DNA from 2 places in the Streptomyces sp. NPDC000134 genome. Region 2 is predicted to be linked to the other one. Evidence: riboswitches for the same ligand, from Rfam matches in the RefSeq annotation. Region 2 holds a riboswitch; the other holds the start of a gene.
The links. Region 2 has a riboswitch for cobalamin ahead of ACFY32_RS29525 (ABC transporter substrate-binding protein). Riboswitches for the same ligand answer to the same signal wherever they lie in the genome.
Positions count from the first base shown of each region.

Region 1 (4,419 bases), on a different contig from region 2:
ACCTCGGCGTCGGACAGCCCCAGGTTGAGCGGTCCGAAGGAGACGTCCTGCGCGACCGACGCGGCGAAGAGCTGGTCGTCCGGGTCCTGCACCACCAGTTGCACGGTGGTCCGCAGCCGGGTCAGCCCCGCCCGGTCGTACGTCACCGGCGTCCCGTCCACCGCCAACCGCCCGGCGTGCGGCCGCAGTCCGCCGCTGAGCAGCCTCATCAGCGTCGTCTTGCCGCTGCCGTTGCGGCCCAGCAGGGCGAGCGCCCGCCCCTCGCGGACGTCGAAGTCCAGGCCGTCCAGCACCCGGGGCCCGTCCTCGTAGCCGAACGACGCGCCCCGCAGGGACAAAAGTGCCGGCTCGCTCATGTCAGCGGCCCTTCCAGTACGTGGGTGAGGGCGGCCAGCGCGCACAGCAGCGCGAGGCTCGCCGCCGTGAAGCGGACCGAGACGCGGGCCTCGGGCACCAGGACCCGCAGGGTGCCGTCGTAACCGCGTCCCGCGAGCCCGGCCTGGAGCCGCGCCGCCCGGTCGAAGGCGCGCACGAACGCGGTGGCGCCCAGCCCGCCCAGCGAACGCCACACCGCCGCCCGCGTGGTCTGCCCGAGCCGCGCCGCCTGCGAGGCCCGGACCCGGCGCACGGAGTCCAGCAGCAGGAAGCTCATCCGGTACGTCACCAGGGCGACGTCCACCACCGGCGCGGGCACCCCGGCCCGCAGCAGGCGCGGCAGCAGGTCGGACAGGGGCGTGGTGAACGCGAACAGCAGCACGCCCAGGGACGCCGCCGACGAGCGCAGCAGCAGCTCACCGGCGCGCACCGCCCCGCCGTCGGCGAGCCCGGCGAACCCGCCCGGCCCGCCGATCCGCACCAGCAGCGGCAGCGCCCCGGTCACGCAGAACCCCAGCGGCACCCGGTAGGCCCGCCACAGCTTGCGCCCCGGCACGCCCGCCGGGCCGAGCAGCACGGTCAGCGCGGCCAGCAGGACCAGTGCGGCGCCCGGCCAGGCGGGCAGCGAGATGGCGAGCAGCGTCAGGCCCAGTCCGAGGACCGCCTTGTCCACGGGGTGCCGGTGGCGCCAGCGACTGGCGTGCGCCGCCGCGTCGATGGGCAGCACTCAGTCGCCCTCGGTCCCGGGCGCGCTCCGCCGGGCCAGGGCCCGTTCCTCGCCCTGGCGGCGGCCCCGGCGCAGCCCGAAGTAGTACGCCAGCACGCCCGCGCCGAGCGCCGCCTGGGCGGCGAACAGCGCCGACTCGATCTCCCCGGACGGCGGTTCGTACAGCGGCGAGAACCACGGCTCGTAGTCCGGGTCGATCTCGGTGACCGCCGTCTCCGCCTCCGCGTCGGCCCCGGCGAACGGCTCCTTCTTGTGATCGCCCAGACCGAGCGCGAGCGGCAGCACGGCGAGGGCGGCCACCGCGAGCAGCAGCAGGAGGTTGATCCTGGTGTTCCGCTTCACCGGGCCACCGCCTCCGGATCGGCCTTCGCCGGACGCGCCGGCAGCACGCCGAGCCGGGTCAGCTCGCCGCCGCTGGACTGCGTCAGCAGCCGCATCACCAGCACCGTCAGCAGGCCCTCGCTGACGGCCAGCGGGATCTGCGTGACGGCGAAGATGGAGCCGAACTTGCCGAGCGCCCCCCAGAAGCCGCTGTGCGGGTCGGGGAAGGCCAGCGCGAGCTGCGCGCTGGTGACGCAGTACGTGGACAGGTCGGCGACGAACGCCGCGCAGAACACGGTGACCATCAGCGGCGCCTCGAAGCGGCGCAGCAGCTTGTAGACGGCGTAGCCCGCCCACGGCCCGGCGATCGCCATGGAGAAGACGTTGGCGCCGAGGGTGGTCAGCCCGCCGTGCGCGAGCAGCAGCGCCTGGAACAGCAGAGTGATGGTGCCGAGCACCGCCATGACCGGCGGCCGGAACAGGATCGCGCCCAGTCCGGTGCCGGTGGGGTGGGAGCAGCTCCCGGTCACCGAGGGCAGCTTCAGGGCGGACAGGACGAAGGTGAAGGCCCCGGAGGCGCCGAGCAGCAGGGTGCTCTCGGGATGCTCCCTGACCTCACGGCTGAGTGACCGGGCTCCGTGGACGACGAACGGCGCGGACGCGATGCCCCAGGCGATCGCGTGCGCCGGGGGCAGAAAACCCTCGGCTATGTGCATGACCGGACAGACCCTCTCCAGCACCTCGTGGATGGACGACGCGCCCTGGCCGGTCTCCTGGCTGACGGGTACCACCGCCCGTGCTCCGCCTTCCCGGGCCGCGAGGACCCAGTGGCTGCCCCTTGCGGGGCGGGAGCCGGACTTCCCGATCACAGTGGCGAGGGCCGCACCGGTTCCGCACCGGATTTCCCGTTCACCAAGGCGTGGCGACAGTAGTGCGCCCGCGGGGGTGGTGACAAGCGGGCCCCGGGGCGCCCGAGCGCCCGGCGGCCGGGGCGGCGCCGCCCAGCCGGTTCACCCGTTCGGCCCATCCCGCATGGCTGCCCGGCGCGGTCCGCGCGCACGCTCGGAGCAACCGTGTGAAAGGACGTCAGCCATGACTCAGCACGCCGCTCCCGCCCCGGGCGCCCCGGCGCCCCGGTCCCCGCGCGCCGCCGACCGGCACCGGAGCTGGGTGACCGGAGGCATCGTCTTCGCGGGCGTCCTGCTGCTGTGCAACGGCGCCCTCGCCGTCCTCCAGGGCATCGCGGCCGTGGCCGAGGACGACGTGTACGCCCGGATCGGCTCCTACGTCTACGAGATGAACCTCACCGGCTGGGGCGTCCTCCACATCGTCCTCGGCGCCCTGGCCCTGGTCATCGGGTACGGCCTGCTCAAGGACCTGGCCTGGGCGCGTTTCGCGGGCATCCTGCTGGCCTCGCTGAGCCTCGTCGCGCAGTTCCTCTTCCTGCCGTACGCGCCGGTCTGGGCCGTGGTCATGATGGCGCTGGACGTGTTCGTCATCTGGTCCCTGGCCAGCCGTCAGGAGGAGGCCGGTACCGGACTGTGACCGGTACCGGCCGGTCGCGCACCGTGTCGCTGTTGGGCCGAACAGGTGACTTGGCGTAAGAATTGGCTGGTGCACGCATTGAAGGCGAGTCGGAGCGGGGGGAGCCGGTGAACAGCCACGACGTCACCGATGAACAGTGGGAGGGGCTCGCCCAGGTCGTTCCGTTGCGCGGACGCGACGCCTGGCCGTCCTCGGTCGGCCATCGGGCGCTGCCCGAGGCGGAGACCGAGACGCGCCGCCGCTTCGTCGTCCTGCGGGTCAACGTGTTCGCGGACGCCCGCGAGGTCGCCGAGACACTCATGTCCGGCATCCCGGTCCTGCTGGACCTGACCGGCGCGGAGACCGAGGTCGCCAAGCGCGTCCTCGACTTCAGCACCGGCGTGGTCTTCGGCCTGGCCAGCGGCATGCACCGGGTCGACCGCAACGTGTTCCTGCTGACCCCGGCGGACACGGAGGTCACGGGGCGGGTCGAGGAAGCGGGAGGGCCCGGCATGCCGGGGGCGCCGGAAGTGTGACGGGCACGACCACCCGTGCCGTAGCAACCCCACATCTGAGGTTTCACTCGATCGTGGGAAGTGGTGAGGGGTGGAACGGTTCGGCGGGGGAGGGGCGCCCTAGCGTCCGGGCTCATGACCGTGCCCTTTGCCCAGGCCGTCCCCGTCCCGTCCGCCGGTGACGACGCGGGGCACCCGGACCGCCGTCCGCGCGTCACCGAACTGCGGCTGTCCGCCTTCGCCGGGCACCGGCGCACCGCCCTCCCGCTCGGCCCCCTCACCCTCCTCACCGGCCCCAGCGGCAGCGGCAAGACCAGCGCCCTGCGCGCCTACGAGGCCCTCGCCCGGCTCGGCGGCGGCGCCCGCCTCGCCGCGGTCTTCCCCGACCCGGCCGCCCATGTGCCCGAACGGGCCCGCCCGGACGCCCAGCACCGCCGCGGCTTCCGCATCGGCTGTACGGCCGACGGCCCGGCCGGCCCGGTCCGCCTGGACATCGCCGTGCAGGCCGAGCCCGACCTGCGCGTCGTCGGGGAGCGGCTGACCGCCGGCGGGCTGGTCCTGCTGGAGACCGCCCTGCGCGACCCCGGCCGCCGGGCCGTGCAGGCCGCCTGGCACACCGGCGGGCCGGTGCCCATGATCCGCGCCCCGCTGCCGGACGACCGGCTCGGCACCGCGCTGCTGCCGCTGCGGGTGTCCGGCGCCACGGACGGACAGCGCCGGGTGCTCGCCGCCGCCGAGCAGATGGTGCTCGCCCTGCGCCAGGTCTTCGCCTGCGACCCCCGCCCCGCCCGGATGCGGGACCCCGCGCCGATCGGCTCGGGCAGGCTGCTGCGGGGCTGCGACAACCTCGCCGACGTCCTGCGGCGCACCCGCGCTCACCGCGTGCGGCACGCCCGGCTGGTCGCGGCGGTCCGCGCCGGCTGCGCCGGTGACGTCGCGGACGTCGTCACCGAGCCC
Region 1 covers NZ_JBIAZN010000016.1:12,709-17,127, reverse strand. The annotation lists gene ACFY32_RS23465 (ATP-binding cassette domain-containing protein) at 1-356, opposite strand, end outside; gene cbiQ (cobalt ECF transporter T component CbiQ) at 353-1,102, opposite strand; gene ACFY32_RS23455 (energy-coupling factor ABC transporter substrate-binding protein) at 1,103-1,444, opposite strand; gene ACFY32_RS23450 (energy-coupling factor ABC transporter permease) at 1,441-2,139, opposite strand; cobalamin riboswitch at 2,169-2,355, opposite strand; gene ACFY32_RS23445 (hypothetical protein) at 2,516-2,968, shown strand; gene ACFY32_RS23440 (cell division protein SepF) at 3,076-3,483, shown strand; gene ACFY32_RS23435 (ATP-binding protein) at 3,598-4,419, shown strand, end outside.
Region 1: another riboswitch for cobalamin. It lies ahead of ACFY32_RS23450 (energy-coupling factor ABC transporter permease); the one in region 2 lies ahead of ACFY32_RS29525 (ABC transporter substrate-binding protein).

Region 2 (4,419 bases):
CCACGGGGCGAGCACGGCGTCGGGGGCGGCGGTGGCGGAGGTGCTGGCGGGGGGCGTCCGAGGGGGTTCCGGGGTGGGTCGTCGACCCGGGGGGCGGCGGGCGGCGGACGGCGGTTGCCGCCCGGGGCCGTGACCGCGCGGGTCAGCGCCCCGTGGCCGGCGGCCGGCGCAGGAAGCGGATCGTCGGACGGCCCCGGTCGTCGGTGACCTCGGCGCGGACACCGTAGACCTGCTCGATCAGGGCCGGGGTGAGGACCTCGCCGGGGGTGCCCTCGGCGACGGCCCGGCCGTCGGCCAGGACCAGGAGGCGGTCGCAGTACAGGGCCGCGAGGTTGAGGTCGTGCAGGGCGACGACCGTGGTGACGGGCAGCCCGGCGATCAGTTCGAGCAGGTCGAGCTGGTGCTGGATGTCGAGGTGGTTCGTCGGTTCGTCGAGCAGCAGCTCGCGCGGCTCCTGGGCGAGGGCGCGGGCGATCTGGGCGCGCTGGCGTTCGCCGCCGGACAGGGTGTGCCAGGACCGGCCGGCCAGGCCGGTCAGTCCCGTGCGCTCCAGGGCGGCGGCGACCGCGCCGCGGTCGTCGGCGGAGGCCGCCGACCAGGGGCGGCGGTGCGGGATGCGGCCGAGGGCGACGACGTCCCGGACGGTCAACTCGTTCTGGGTGTGCGCGTGCTGGTCGACGGTGGCGATCCGGCGCGCGGCGGCCCGGCGGCCTACCCGGTCGAGCGGCCGGCCGTCGAGGGTGACGACACCCGCGGACGGGCCGAGGACACCGGCGAGCAGCTTCAGCAGCGTGGACTTGCCGGAGCCGTTGGGGCCGAGCAGGCCCACCGTCTCGCCGGGGCGGGGGGCCAGGGTGACGCCGTCGACGACCAGCCGGCCGCCCGCCCGGCGGCCGACGCGCCCGGCGCGCAGCCCCGGTGCCGTCCCCTCGGCGGCGGGGCCGGTCATGCCCGCCGCCTTCCCCGGTACAGCACCGCGACGAACGCGGGCACGCCGATGAGCGAGGTCACCACGCCCACCGGGATCTCCCGGGGGTCCAGGACGGTACGGGCGAGGGTGTCGACCCAGACCAGGAAGACCGCGCCGGCCAGCACGGTGACCGGGAGCAGCCTGGCGTGCGCGGTGCCGGCGAGGGCGCGGGTGGCGTGCGGCAGGACCAGGCCGACGAAGCCGATCGCCCCGGCGCAGCTCACCAGGGCCGCGGTGAGCAGGGCGGTGGCGCACAGCAGCACCAGCCGGGTACGGGCCACCCGGACGCCGAGGGCCGCCGCGGCCTCCTCGCCGAAGGTGAACGCGTCGAGGGTGGCGGAGTTGAGCAGGCAGACGGCGAGGACCACGGCGAGGACGGCGGCGCACAGCACCACCGCGGTCCAGTCGGCGCCGGTGAGCGAACCGAGCAGCCAGAACATCACGCCCCGGGTGGTCTCGGCGTCCGCCGAGGTGAGCACGGTGAACGAGGTCAGCGCGGAGAACAGTTGCATGGCGGCCACCCCCGACAGCACCACCCGGTCCACGCCCGCGCCGAGGCTGTGGCTCAGCAGCAGCACCAGCGCGAACGCCACCAGCGCGCCGACGAAGGCGCCCGCGGACAGTGACACCGCTCCCCCGCCGACCCCGAGGACGACCACCGCGACCGCCCCGGTCGACGCGCCGGAGGACACCCCGAGGACGAACGGGTCGGCCAGCGGGTTGCGCAGCAGCGACTGCATGACCGCCCCGCACAGCGCCAGGCCCGCCCCGCACACCGCGGCCAGCAGGGTGCGCGGCATCCGCAGGTCCCACACGATGCCGTCCCGCAGCGGCGGGAGCGTCCCGCGGCCGAGGCCGAGGTGGGCGGCGACCGAGGCCCAGACGTCGGCGGCGGAGATGTCGGCCGGGCCGATGGTCACGGCGACGGCGACCGACACCGCCAGCACGGCGGTTCCGGCCGCGGTGAGCAACGGGGCGCGTGCGGCCGTCACTTGACGAGCCCGAGGTCCCGCAGACCGGCGGCGACCCGCTCGATGCCCTCGACCGTGCGGATCGTGGGGTTCATCGCCTGGCCGCTGAGCAGCACGTACCGCTTCTTCCGTACGGCGGTGAGGTTGCGGGTGGCCGGGTCGCTCTCCAGGAAGCGGATCTTCGCGCGGGCGGTCTCGGCCGTCTGCTCCTTGCGGGTCAGGTCGCCGAGGACGATGACGTCGGGGTCGCGGTCGGCGACGGTCTCCCAGTTGATCTGGGGCCACTCGTCGTGGGTGTCGGCGAAGACGTTGCGGGCGCCGATCGCGCGGGTGATGGCGCCGGGGGCGCCGCAGCAGCCGGCCAGGTAGGGCGAACGGGAGTCGGCGAACCAGTACATGAGGGAGACGTGCGAGGCGTCCACGCCGTCGGTGGCCTTGCGCACCCGTTCCCTCAGCCGGGCGACGAGCCGTTCGCCGCGCCGCTCGACGCCGAAGATCCGGGCGAGGTCGCGTATCTCGCCGTAGACGGTGTCGAGGGTGAGCGGTGTGCTGCGGGAGCCGTCGCCGCCGCTGCCGTTGTCCTTCCCGGCGCCGCAGTCGGACGGGGAGACGTAGGTGGGCACGCCCAGTTCCTCGAACCGCTCGCGGGTGGCGACGCCGCCGGTGCCGAGGGTGGCGACGAAGGAGGCGGTGACGAGGTCCGGCGCGGCGTCCAGGACCTTCTCGAAGGACGGGTTGTCGTCGGCCAGGCGCGGCACACCGGCGTTGGCCTTCTCCAGGCCCTTCATGACCGGGTCGGTCCAGGTGGCGGTGCCGGCCATGCGGTCGGCGAGGCCGAGGGCGAGCAGGATCTCGGTGCTGCCCTGGTTGAGGGAGACGGCCCTGCGGGGCGCCGGGGCGAGGGCGACGCGGTGGCCGCAGTTGTCGACGGCGCGCGGGTGACCGGCGTCGGCGGAGGCGCCCGCCGCGCGGGTGCCGCCGGGTGTGCCGCAGGCGGTGAGCGAGGCGGCGCAGGCGAGCAGCAGGGCGGCGGGGCGGAGAACGGGACGGAGCACGGGCATGCCTCGGGTGTCGGGGCTCGAACGCGGAGCCTGGCCTGGAGTCGACCCCCGCGCGGGGGCGCGGAGGTGCCAGCAGGTCTTCGGACTCGGGTTCGTCCGGCCGGGGCGCCTTCCCAGGACGGCTCCGTACCGGCGTCGCGCCGGCACGGTGGTGTCCCAGTGGCATCAGTGCCCCGCCCGTCCCCCTCACCGCTGCGCGTCAGCTCCGGATTCGCACCGGATTCCCTGACCACGGATGTGGCACGACTGGCTCCGGCAGCCTAGCAAGGGCCTTCCGCCGCGGAACCGGCGGGCGGGACGCGGGTGAGCCGGCGGTGTATCCGGTCGGCGTCGGCGGGGGTGCGCAGCGGCGCGACGGCCGCGCAGTGCGGCAGGGCGGTCTTGGCGAGCGCGGCCAGCAGGGCGCGGGGGCCGCTGTCGACGTAGGTGGTGAAGCCGGCCCGGCCCAGCGCCAGCAGCGCGGGGTGGAAGGGGAGGGGGTCGGTGAGGTGGGCGGCGGCCATGGCGCGCAGCCGGTCCGGGGTGTGGGCGCGCCGGCCGGCCGCGGTGGCGTGCACGGGCAGCCGGGGCGGGGCGACCGGCTGGGCCCGCAGCAGACTGCGGAAGGAGCGGCTGACCTCGTCGAGGAGGGGGTGGTGGTAGGCGGTACGGCTGACCAGCCGGGTCACCCGGTGGCCGCGGTCCAGGGCCCTGGCGCCCACCTCGCCGAGCTGGGCGTCGGGGCCGGCCAGGACCACCTGGGCGGGCGCGTTGTGCACCGCGATCCGTACCTGCGGGGTGTCGCAGGTACGGATCAGGTCGGCGGCCTGGGCGGGGGTCAGGTCGGTGGCCGCCATGCCGGCCGCGGGCAGGGCGGCGGTGGTCAGCAACCGGTCCCGGATGCGCAGCAGTTGGAGGCCCTGGCGCACGGTGAGGACACCCGCGACGGTGAGCGCCGCGAGGTCGCCGACGCTGTGCCCGAGGACCGCGTCGGCCGGGACCGGCAGATGGTCCAGGACGACGGCGGCGGTGGCGACCACGGCGGCGTACGTGGCCAGGTCGAAGGCGAGCGGGTCGGCGCGCACCAGGTCCTCGGGGGCGGGCCCGCCGGGGTCGGTCAGGACCCGGGCGGCCGACACGCCGCCGGCGCGGCCCGGCGCGTGGGTGTCCACGGCCGTCAGCACCTCGGCGACGGCGGGCACCTGGGCGAGGTGACGCAGGGCGCCGGGGAGGTAGGCGCCCTGCCCGGGACACATCAGCACGGTGCGCGGCCGGCCGGCGGCGGGGGCGGTGCCGGCGGCGGTCATGACGGGCCGTCGGATCTCATGAGGCGCTGGTGAAGGCGAGGGCGACATTGTGCCCGCCGAACCCCATGCTGGTGCTGACCGCCGCCAGCGGGCCGTGGGGCAGCGCCTCGGGGTCGCGGCCGACCACGTTC
Region 2 covers NZ_JBIAZN010000024.1:116,407-120,825, forward strand. The annotation lists gene ACFY32_RS29510 (glycoside hydrolase family 3 protein) at 1-133, shown strand, start outside; gene ACFY32_RS29515 (ABC transporter ATP-binding protein) at 143-949, opposite strand; gene ACFY32_RS29520 (FecCD family ABC transporter permease) at 946-1,962, opposite strand; gene ACFY32_RS29525 (ABC transporter substrate-binding protein) at 1,959-3,002, opposite strand; cobalamin riboswitch at 3,056-3,268, opposite strand; gene ACFY32_RS29530 (ACP S-malonyltransferase) at 3,263-4,288, opposite strand; gene ACFY32_RS29535 (beta-ketoacyl-[acyl-carrier-protein] synthase family protein) at 4,305-4,419, opposite strand, start outside.